2 regions of the Bradyrhizobium sp. PMVTL-01 genome follow, and region 2 is predicted to be linked to the other one. Evidence: predicted binding sites of a transcription regulator. Region 2 holds the regulator's gene; the other holds the start of a gene.
What was found. The regulator PhoB, encoded in region 2, activates phosphate uptake and scavenging genes when phosphate is short. The targets are predictions, from matches to a motif close to TGTCATNNANCTGTCAT.
Positions count from the first base shown of each region.

Region 1: the regulator PhoB is predicted to act here: its motif matches at 2,155-2,171, upstream of ACRQ5Q_RS01880 (DUF2794 domain-containing protein).

Region 1 covers NZ_CP193982.1:393,192-398,516, reverse strand. Annotated here, with positions in the region: gene ltrA (group II intron reverse transcriptase/maturase) at 1-539, opposite strand, end outside; gene ACRQ5Q_RS01885 (GNAT family N-acetyltransferase) at 1,171-1,701, shown strand; gene ACRQ5Q_RS01880 (DUF2794 domain-containing protein) at 1,719-2,090, opposite strand; gene ACRQ5Q_RS01875 (DUF1223 domain-containing protein) at 2,727-3,503, opposite strand; gene acnA (aconitate hydratase AcnA) at 3,736-5,325, opposite strand, start outside.
Region 2 covers NZ_CP193982.1:8,207,066-8,212,390, reverse strand. Annotated here, with positions in the region: gene pstC (phosphate ABC transporter permease subunit PstC) at 1-491, shown strand, start outside; gene pstA (phosphate ABC transporter permease PstA) at 493-1,338, shown strand; gene pstB (phosphate ABC transporter ATP-binding protein PstB) at 1,335-2,153, shown strand; gene phoU (phosphate signaling complex protein PhoU) at 2,165-2,881, shown strand; gene phoB (phosphate regulon transcriptional regulator PhoB) at 2,904-3,611, shown strand; gene ACRQ5Q_RS39570 (GcrA family cell cycle regulator) at 3,719-4,231, opposite strand; gene ACRQ5Q_RS39565 (aspartate aminotransferase family protein) at 4,685-5,325, shown strand, end outside.

The DNA.
Region 1 (5,325 bases), 690 kb from region 2:
TCGCCGGTCCGATGTTCGACGAAGCGGATGAGCCATTCCTGGTCCACCATGTCGAAGAACGAGCGGATATCGGCGTCAACAATGAAGTTCACCCGCCGGCTCTCGATTCCGACCAGCAGCGCATCCATCGCATCGTGCGCGCTGCGCCCGGGCCGGAACCCATACGAGAACCCGAGGAAGTCCTCCTCGTAGATCGCGTTGAGCACCGTAGCGGTTGCCCGCTGAACGATCTTGTCCTCGAGGGACGCAATCGCCAGCGGTCGCTGCCGCCCATCCTGCTTCGGGATATGGACCCGCCGCGACGGCTGCGGCCGGTACGCTCCCCGGTGAACACGAGCATGCAGGTCCTCAAGATTGGCCTTGAGGTCTTGCTCGTAGTCCCGCCACATCATTCCGTCCACACCCGGCGCGGCATGCTTCTTCAGCGCGAAGAACTCCGCCTCGAGCAGTTCAGGCGTGATGTGGTGAAGCAGCGCAGTGAACCTCTCCTTCTTCCTTTCCCTTGCAGTTCGCCGTATGCGTTCCAACGCCTGTGTCACGCTTGTCCGGCTCGGCGTCCGGGGCGTGCTTTGCTGGTCCGCATTCCCCTTGGTCGCGGCCCTTCGCTCCACCAACTCCTCCGCGGATCGCTCCGCTTCGTTCGCAGGCTTCGACGCTACTACGGCCGCGTCCGACTTCCCGCATCCGTTCGTCATCGGCTTTGGCTCCTCGCCTTCCCGATGCGGACCTTGGGGGCATGTTGCCATCGGTCAGATGCGGGACCTCCCAGGTTCCGACGCGGTCCTTTGCTGCGTGATGGGGTCTTCGACCACGGCAGAGCGTCAGCGCCTCGCATAACGGCGCCGCACATGTTGCCTTCGACGTTGCTTACCGGCTCGGCCTCTGCGAGTTTCTGTCTTTCGCGGCTCAATAGCCCACCCCACAGCATCGTTGTGTACGCTTCGCAGCCGCCGTTGCCGACGGCCACGCAACACTCACTACCGGGCGCTCGCTACCGCTTACCCGGACCGGACTTCCACCGGTTGGACCACGCCAGCTTGCCTGGCGCACAAGCAATCCAGAGTCTCTCCGCGGATGCATTTCCGGATTGCTTCGCTGCGCTCGCAATGACGAGTTGGAGGCACTGTTGCCCCTTCCAGCAGTCGGACGAAGGCTCTATCCTCCCGCCCCATGTCCGCACCTGAAATCAGGCCCACGACCGAGGCCGACCTCCCCGCCATCACCGCCATCTACCAGCAGGCCGTCCGCGAGGGCACGGCGACGTTCGAGCTGGACCCGCCCGACCTTGCCGAGATGACGCGCCGTTACCGCGCACTGGTCGATGGCGGCTATCCCTATTTCGTCGCGATCCTCGACGGGCGCGTGGCCGGCTATGCCTATGCCGGCGCCTACCGGCCACGGCCGGCCTATCGCTTCACCGTGGAGAACTCGATCTATCTCGATCCCTCCTTCCACCGCCGTGGCGTCGGGTCAAAGCTGCTGGAGCGGCTGATCACCGAATGCGAGGCGCGCGGTTTCCGCCAGATGATCGCGGTGATCGGCGATTCCGCCAATGCGGGCTCGATCGGCGTGCACACCAGGGGCGGCTTCAAGATGATCGGCACGCATCCCAATGTCGGGCTGAAATTCGGGCGCTGGCTGGACACCGTGATGATGCAGCGCGACCTCGGCGAGGGCGCGAAGACGGTGCCGGGGAAGTAGGGTAGTCCCGTAGGCCGCTACACCACCGCCAGCTTGCGATCGATCACCAGCAGCACGCGCTCGAGCTCGTGGCCGCGGCGCAGGATCAGGCCCGTGGCCGAGATCACGCTGTACATGCCCTGCTTGCGCGCCAGGCGCGGGTCCTTCTCGATGCGATAGATCGGCACTTCCGAGGCGCGGCGATAGACCGAGAACACCGCGCGATCCCTGAGGAAGTCGATGGCGTAGTCGCGCCACTCGCCGTCGGCAACCATGCGGCCATAGAGATTGAGAATACGATGCAGCTCGAGTCGGTTGAAGGTCACCCGGCTCGACTGCGCGTTCGCAGCGGCGGGACGCGCCGCCGCACGCTGCCCGCTCGGATCGGCATCCTCCGGCATCAGGCTCATGGGAGCGCCTCCTCCTCGCACAACATGACCACGTCCGCGAAAATCGTCCCCGGAACCGCGGATCATGACAGTTGCATGATCGCGCCAACCGCTGTCCTTCGCAAGGGCTCTCGATGGAACTCGGGGACAAAATCCGAAGAGTTTCCAGAGGGTTTCGGGGCTCAACCGGCGGAATTGCACCACACGCAGGAGTGGAACTCCGTCGGGACGAACCGTCACGGGATCGTGCGCAAGAATCTTAGTCTCGCCGCTTTTCCGCCCAGCGCCCGCCGCCCTGCATTGCGAAAAGGCTGATGTGCGTTGACCCGGTCCTTTCGGTTCCGGATTCCTCAGCCCCCAGCCCCCCGGGGTCGAACAGGATCGGGTCTGTACGCGCGACAAGGAGGGCCAACGCAAGTTGGTCCTTTTTTGTTTGTGTCGGGATGTTTGCGGCTCGCCCCCTCTCTCCAGACATCAGCGGAAAGACTCTCCCCCCTCATCCTGAGGAGCCGCGCCATTCGCGCGGCGTCTCGAAGGATCGAGGCCCCCCGCTGCATCAGCGCCGCCCTTCATGGTTTGAGACGCGCGCAAGGGCGCGCTCCTCACCATGAGGAGCGAACGAGTGCGACGCTCGAGAACGAGAGAGAGGAATTCGAATCAGTGCAGCGACGTGTACGCCGCGCCGAGCATCGGGCCCGGCCTTTCGCGGCTGCCGTCCTGGACGTAGACCACCGCGCCGTCGACGCCGTCACGCGTGAGGTTCTCGATCGGCACGGTCCAGCTTTCCGGACGGCCGTTCCAGTCGCCTACCTTGAGCAGGTTGCGCACCACGTTGTGGTAGGTGATCTGCTGCCCGCGATTTTCGCCGCGGCTGATCGCGATCGGCACCGACTTGGAGATCGAGCAGATCCAGACCTCGCCGTGCGAGACCGCCGGCTCCTTGCTTTCGGCTACCGACACGTTGATCTGCTTGCCCGCGAGCGACATCGTAACCGGAACGCTCATCACGCCGGAGCCCTTTTCGGACTTGCCGATCGCGCTCTCGATGCCGGCGCGATCGCTGCCGATGACATGCGTGGAGCCGTTGACGACGACCTGCGGCGTGTAGACCTCGCGGTCACCGCGCATGCGTGAATAGGCTCGCTGCCGCGCAGAGAAACGCGAATCGGCCAGCGTGTCCTTCCAGCCGAGATAGTCCCAATAATCGATCGGCATGCTCAGCGCGATGATCGAGGGGTCGCTGGAGAGATCGCCGATGATCTTGTCCGCGGGCGGGCAGGACGAGCAGCCCTGCGAGGTAAACAATTCGACGACGGCGCGCGGATCGGCGTGAGCGGGACGGATGACGGCGACGATCGCACAGATACCGAGTGCTCCCGACCAGAGGGCACCGGACCAACGTGAAATCAGATGAGAAGCCGTCATTGTTGTCATGTCGAACGCCGCACACCAAAGCTCGTGGGAGGGGGAATCTTATCGAATGATGGTCACCGTAGTCTTACGGGCGCGACCTGCTCAACCACCCAGGAAACCGTGCCGAGCCGATTTTCCGCCGGATGGGCCCATCCAAAGCATGCCGCAAACGCGCGAAGGCGGCCTTGTGATAGGCCGCCTTCGTTTAACCTTCTACTCACGTCGCAGTGAGCCACCGTTCACAAATTCGCGCTTAAGCCGCGAGCTTGCGCAGCACGTAGTGCAGGATGCCGCCGTTCCGGTAATAGTCGAGCTCGTCCAGCGTATCGATGCGGCAGAGCAGCGAAACGCGCTGCAACGAACCGTCTCCGGAGACGATTTCCGCCGTCAGCTTCTGGCGCGGCTTGAGGTCGCCGACGAGGCCGCGCAGCGTGACCTTCTCGTCGCCCTTCAGGCCGAGCGACTGCCAGGAGGTGCCTTCCTCGAAGGTCAGCGGCAGCACGCCCATGCCGACCAGGTTGGAGCGATGGATGCGCTCGAAGCTCTGGCAGATCACGGCGCGGACGCCGAGCAGACGGGTGCCCTTCGCGGCCCAGTCGCGCGAGGAGCCGTTGCCGTATTCGGCGCCGGCGAACACCACCAGCGGCACCTGCTCCTGCTGGTACTTCATCGCGGCGTCGTAGATCGACATCTGCTCGCCGTCGGGCCAGTGCTTGGTGAGACCGCCCTCGGGGATATTTCCATCCGCACCCTTGAGCATGAAGTTCTTGATGCGGATGTTGGCGAAGGTGCCGCGCATCATGACTTCATGGTTGCCGCGACGCGTGCCGTACTGGTTGAAGTCGGCCGGACGCACCTGGTGCTCGCTGAGATATTTGCCCGCGGGCGAGGTGAGCTTGATCGAACCGGCCGGCGAGATGTGGTCGGTGGTGATCTTGTCGCCGAACAGGGCAAGGATGCGCGCCTCGACGATGTCGGTGACCGGCTCCGGCTCCTTCTTCATGCCTTCGAAATAGGGCGGGTTCTGCACGTAGGTCGAAGACATGTTCCAGCGATAGGTCTCGCTCTCGACCGTCTTGATCTTGCGCCAGTTGGCGTCGCCCTTGAACACGTCGGCATACTTCTTCTTGAAGATCGCCGAGGTCACGAACTTCTTCATGAAGGCGTTGATCTCCTTCGTGGTCGGCCAGATGTCCTTCAGGTACACCGGCTTGCCGTCCTTGCCTTCGCCGATCGGCTCGACGGCGAGGTTCTTGGTGACGCTGCCGGCGAGCGCGTGGGCGACGACCAGCGGCGGCGAGGCCAGATAGTTCGCCTGCACGTCCGGCGAGACGCGGCCTTCGAAGTTGCGGTTACCGGAGAGCACGGCGGCGGCGACGATGCCGTTGTCGTTGATCGACTTCGAGATCTCCTCCGGTAGCGGACCGGAATTGCCGATGCACGTGGTGCAGCCGAAGCCGACCAGGTTGAAGCCGACCTTGTCGAGATCCTTCTGCAGGCCGGAATCGGCGAGATAGCCCGCGACGACCTGGCTGCCCGGAGCGAGCGAGGTCTTGACCCACGGCTTGGCCTTGAGGCCCTTGGCGGCGGCGTTGCGCGCCAAAAGTCCGGCGCCGATCAGCACGCTCGGGTTCGAGGTGTTGGTGCAGGAGGTGATGGCCGCGATCACGACGTCGCCATGGCCGATCTCGAAGTCCTTGCCCTCGACGGGGAAGCGCTTCGTGGGCTCCTCGGCCTTCTTGTACTCGGTGCCGAGCGCGAGCGAAAAACCTTCCGCGACCGACGGCAGCGCGATGCGGCCCTCGGGACGCTTCGGACCGGCCATCGACGGTACGACGTCGGC
Region 2 (5,325 bases):
TCCCTGTGCTGGGTGCGATCTTCGCGGGGCCGCCGTCCTATCTCAGCCTGTTCAACGCCGCGCTGATCCTCGCCATCATGGTGCTGCCCTTTATCACCTCGATCTCGGTCGACGTGTTCAAGACCGTGCCGCCGGTGCTAAAGGAGGCCGCCTACGGCGTCGGCTGCACCACCTGGGAAGTCGTCCGCAGCGTGGTGATCCCCTACACCCGCGTCGGCATCATCGGCGGCGTCATGCTGGCGCTGGGCCGCGCGCTCGGCGAGACCATGGCGGTGACCTTCATCATCGGCAACTCGTTCCGGATCTCCTCGTCGATCTTCGCGCCCGGCACGACGATCTCGGCGGCGATCGCGTCCGAATTCGCCGAGAGCGACGGCCTGCACCAGTCCGGCCTGATACTGCTCGGCCTGCTCCTGTTCGTGCTGACGTTCTTCGTGCTCGCGGCCGCTCGGCTGATGCTGCTGCGTCTGGAAAAGAAGGCGGGGAAGTGAAATGAACCCGATCTACGCCCGCCGCCGCCGCAAGGACATCGTGATCCGCGGGCTCTGCATTGCCGCCGCCGCCTTCGGCGTCACCTGGCTTGCGCTGATCCTGATCACGCTGCTCTACAACGGTATTGCCGGTCTGAACCTGCAGATCTTCGTCGCGGACACACCGCCTCCGGGCTCGACCGAAGGCGGCCTGCGCAACGCCATCGTCGGCTCGATCATCATGACCGTGCTCGGCGTCGGCATCGGCGCGCCGCTGGGCCTGTTCGCCGGCACCTATCTCGCCGAGTACGGCCGCAACGACAAGCTGACCTCGGTGATCCGCTTCATCAACGACATCCTGCTCTCGGCGCCCTCGATCATCATCGGCCTGTTCATCTACGGTGCGGTGGTGGTGCCGATGCGCGGCTTCTCGGCGATTGCGGGCGCGCTCGCGCTCGCCGTGATCGTCATCCCGGTGGTGGTGCGCACGACCGAGGACATGCTGCTCCTGGTGCCGAACGCGCTGCGCGAGGCGGCAAGTGCGCTCGGCCTGCCGCGCTCGCTGGTGATCAAGCGCATCGCCTATCGTGCGGCCCGCTCGGGTCTCATCACCGGCGTGCTGCTCGCCACCGCCCGCGTCGCCGGCGAGACCGCGCCGCTGCTCTTCACCGCGCTGTCGAACCAGTTCTTCAGCCTCAGCCTGAACAAGACGATGGCGAACCTGCCGGTCACCATCAACAACTTCGTGCAGAGCCCCTACGCCTACTGGAAGCAGCTCGCCTGGAGCGGCGCGCTGCTGATCACGCTCACCGTGCTTGCCCTGAACATTGGCGCGCGCATCCTCGGCGCCGAGAGGACTGCAAAATGACCGATCTTTCCGTATCCGTGAGTTCCAACGCGCATCTGGCCTCGCAGCCGATGCCGGAAGCGCCCGCCAAGGTGACGGTGCGCAACCTCAACTTCTATTACGGCGACCACCACGCGCTGAAGAACATCAATTTGACGCTCGGCACCAACCGCGTCACGGCGTTCATCGGCCCGTCGGGCTGCGGCAAGTCGACCCTGCTGCGCATCTTCAACCGGATGTACGACCTCTATCCAGGCCAGCGCGCCACCGGTCAGCTGATGCTCGACCAGACCAACATCCTCGATCCCAAGCTGGACCTGAACCTGCTGCGCGCCCGGGTGGGCATGGTGTTCCAGAAGCCGACGCCGTTCCCGATGACGATCTACGAGAACATCGCCTTCGGCATCCGCCTCTATGAGAAGATCTCGAAGTCCGAGATGGACGACCGGGTCGAGAAGGCGCTGCGCGGCGGCGCGCTGTGGAACGAGGTCAAGGACAAGCTCAACGCCTCGGGCCTGTCGCTCTCCGGCGGCCAGCAGCAGCGCCTCTGCATCGCCCGCACCGTCGCGGTCCGCCCTGAAGTGATTTTGTTCGACGAGCCCTGCTCGGCGCTCGACCCGATCTCGACCGCCAAGGTCGAGGAGCTGATCCAGGAATTGTCCGAGAACTACACGATCGCGATCGTTACCCACAACATGCAGCAGGCGGCGCGCGTCTCCGACAAGACCGCCTTCATGTATCTCGGCGAGCTGATCGAGTTCGACGACACCAGCAAGATCTTCACGTCGCCGAGCGATCGGCGCACGCAGGATTACATCACCGGCCGGTTCGGCTGAGGAGACGGGACATGGGTTCTGAACATACCGCAAAGGCCTTCGACACCGACCTCCAGGAGCTCACTCGGCTCGTCGCCGAGATGGGCGGTATCGCCGAGCGCATGATCGTCGATTCCGTCGACGCGCTGATCCGCCGCGACGTCGCGCTCGGCCAGCGCGTCGTCACCACCGATGCCGAGCTCGACGCGCTGCAGAAGAAGATCGAGGAGCGCGCCGTGCTCACGATCGCCCGCCGCCAGCCGATGGCGGTGGACCTGCGCGAGATCGTCGGCGCCATGCGCGTTGCGACCGACCTCGAGCGCATCGGCGACCTCGCCAAGAACATGGGCAAGCGCGTCGCCGCGCTCGATGCCGACTTCCATCCGCTCAAACTGTTCCGCGGCCTGGAGCACATGACCGACCTCGTGCAGCAGCAGGTCAAGTCGGTGCTGGACGCCTATGCCGCGCACGATCTGCCGGCGGCGATGGCGGTGTGGAAGGGCGACGAGGAAGTCGACGCCATCTGCACCTCGCTGTTCCGCGAACTCCTCACCTACATGATGGAGGATCCGCGCAACATCTCGTTCTGCATCCATCTGATGTTCTGTGCCAAGAACATCGAGCGGATCGGCGACCACGCCACCAACATCGCCGAGACCGTGTTCTACATGATCGAGGGTCAGGCCATCACCGACAAGCGGCCGAAGGGCGACATGACGACCTTCGCCACGACGGTCCCGAATACCTGAAGACTCAAGGAGCGACGAGCCGATGGGCGCACGCATCATGGTGGTTGAGGACGAGGAAGCTCTCACCGAGCTTCTCCGCTACAACCTCGAAGGCGACGGCTATGACGTCGAGACGGTGATGCGCGGCGACGATGCCGACACCCGCCTCAAGGAGCACATCCCCGACCTGATCGTGCTCGACTGGATGCTGCCGGGGCTCTCCGGCATCGAGCTGTGCCGGAGGCTGCGCACCCGTCCCGAGACCAAGCAGCTACCGATCATCATGCTCACCGCGCGTGGCGAGGAGAGCGAGCGGGTGCGGGGGCTTGCGACCGGCGCCGACGACTACATCGTCAAGCCGTTCTCGGTGCCCGAGCTGCTGGCGCGGGTGAAGGGCCTGTTGCGGCGCGCCAGCCCCGAGCGGCTCGCCACCGTGCTCGCCTATGGCGACATCGAGCTCGACCGCGAGAAGCGCCGCGTCGCGCGCTCGGGCCGGCCGATCGATCTCGGTCCGACCGAGTATCGCCTGCTCGAGTTCTTCCTCGAGCATCCCGGTCGCGTGTTCTCGCGCGAGCAGCTGCTCGACAGTGTCTGGGGCCGCGACATCTACATCGACGAGCGCACCGTCGACGTCCATATCGGCCGCCTGCGCAAGCTGCTCAATCTCGGCCGCGAGCAGGACCCGATCCGCACCGTCCGCGGCGCCGGCTACGCGCTCGACGATCGCTTTGCGAAGGCCGAGCAGACCTGAGAGCGGCTTCGAGCAAGCCAAACAAAAAGCGCGCCACGTGGCGCGCTTGTTTATGTCTCGGTTGTCGTCCCGGCCTCACGTCGGGACGAGGTAGTTTAAAGCCGTGCTCAGCGCGTGCCGGGCTTTGCCGGCGCGCGACGGCGGTCGGCCGCGGGCTGATACGCGACGCGCGAATGCTGGGCGCAGTAGGGCAGGCCGGAGAGCGCCTTGCCGCCGCAGAAGAAGAAATCCGGGCTCGAGGGATCGCCGACCGGCCAGTGGCAGGTCGCCTCGTTCAACTCGAGCAGCGACAGCCGCTGGCTCATCGGCACCACGTTGTCGTAGGTCACAGGCTCTGCCTCGACCTCGACCTCGAAGGCCTGCGCCAGCGCGGTGTTGCCGCGCGCAATCGGGCGGCTGACCCGCATCATGTGCTGAGCCGGGCGCGCCTTGCGCGGCCGGGGAGCTGCCGATGAGGGGCTCTTGGCGCGGCCCGACAGGCCGAGCCTGTGCACCTTGCCGATCACGGCATTACGGGTCACGTTGCCGAGCTCGGCTGCGATCTGGCTGGCCGACAATCCGGCCTCCCAGAGCTTTTTCAGCTGCTCGACGCGATCGTCGGACCAGGTCAAAACCGTCATTGCACCCTTTCCCTCGCCGTGCGGCTGCCGTCCTGGCGCCTCGCGGCGAATGCCTAAGCCTCGAAAAACCCGTGCCGCCAGAATCCCTTAAGGCTCGCCGGGCGTAACCAGAACGCCCGAACGTTTACGCCGGTACATGAGGACTTAGAGGATCAGAACTGCTGCACGAGATGTCGTATCTGACAAGCCAAACGCTACAATATGGCGTGACTCACGCGCAAGAGTCAGCCGACTCGCTTCCACATGTTCCGTGGCAAAAACCCCGCAAATCCGGCACCGCAAGACTACGGATTCAGCGTTTCCCGGGGCTTTCAGGCGGCATTGACACCCGTTCTACCCGGCATAAGATAGTGCCACGTGCCGCCCTTAAAAGGCGGCACGTTTCGTTTTCCGGGCCGGTTGATGGTGCGCTGCGTGAGCGCTTCAGGCCGTCCGCAACATCAAGTGATCGTCATGACTGACAGCGCCGCGCCGCATTTGCTCCCCGTTTTCGCCAGGGCCAACCTCGGTTTCGAGCGCGGCGAAGGCTGCTGGCTGATCGCGACCAATGGCGAGCGCTATCTCGATTTCACCTCGGGCGTCGCCGTCAACGCGCTCGGCCATGCCCATCCCGCGCTGGTCAAGGCGTTGCAGGAGCAGGCGACCAAGCTCTGGCACATGTCGAACCTGTTCCAGAGCCCGGACGGCGAGAAACTCGCGGCGCGTCTGTGCCAGGAAAGCTTCGCGGACTTCGTGTTCTTCTGCAATTCCGGCGCCGAAGCGCTGGAAGGCGTGATCAAGCTGGTCCGCCATCATCACTTCTCCAAGGGCCATGCGGAGCGCTACCGCATCATCACCTTCGAGGGCGCCTTCCACGGCCGCACGCTGGCGACGCTCGCTGCGACGGGATCTGCAAAATATCTTGAAGGGTTCGGCCCGCCGATGGACGGCTTCGACCAGGTCCCGCATGGTGACATCGAAGCCGTCAAGAAGGCGATCGGTCCGCAGACCGCCGGCATCCTGCTCGAGCCGATCCAGGGTGAGGGCGGCGTGCGATCGTCGACGCCCGCCTTCCTCAAGGCGCTGCGTCAGCTCTGCGACGAGAAGGGCCTGCT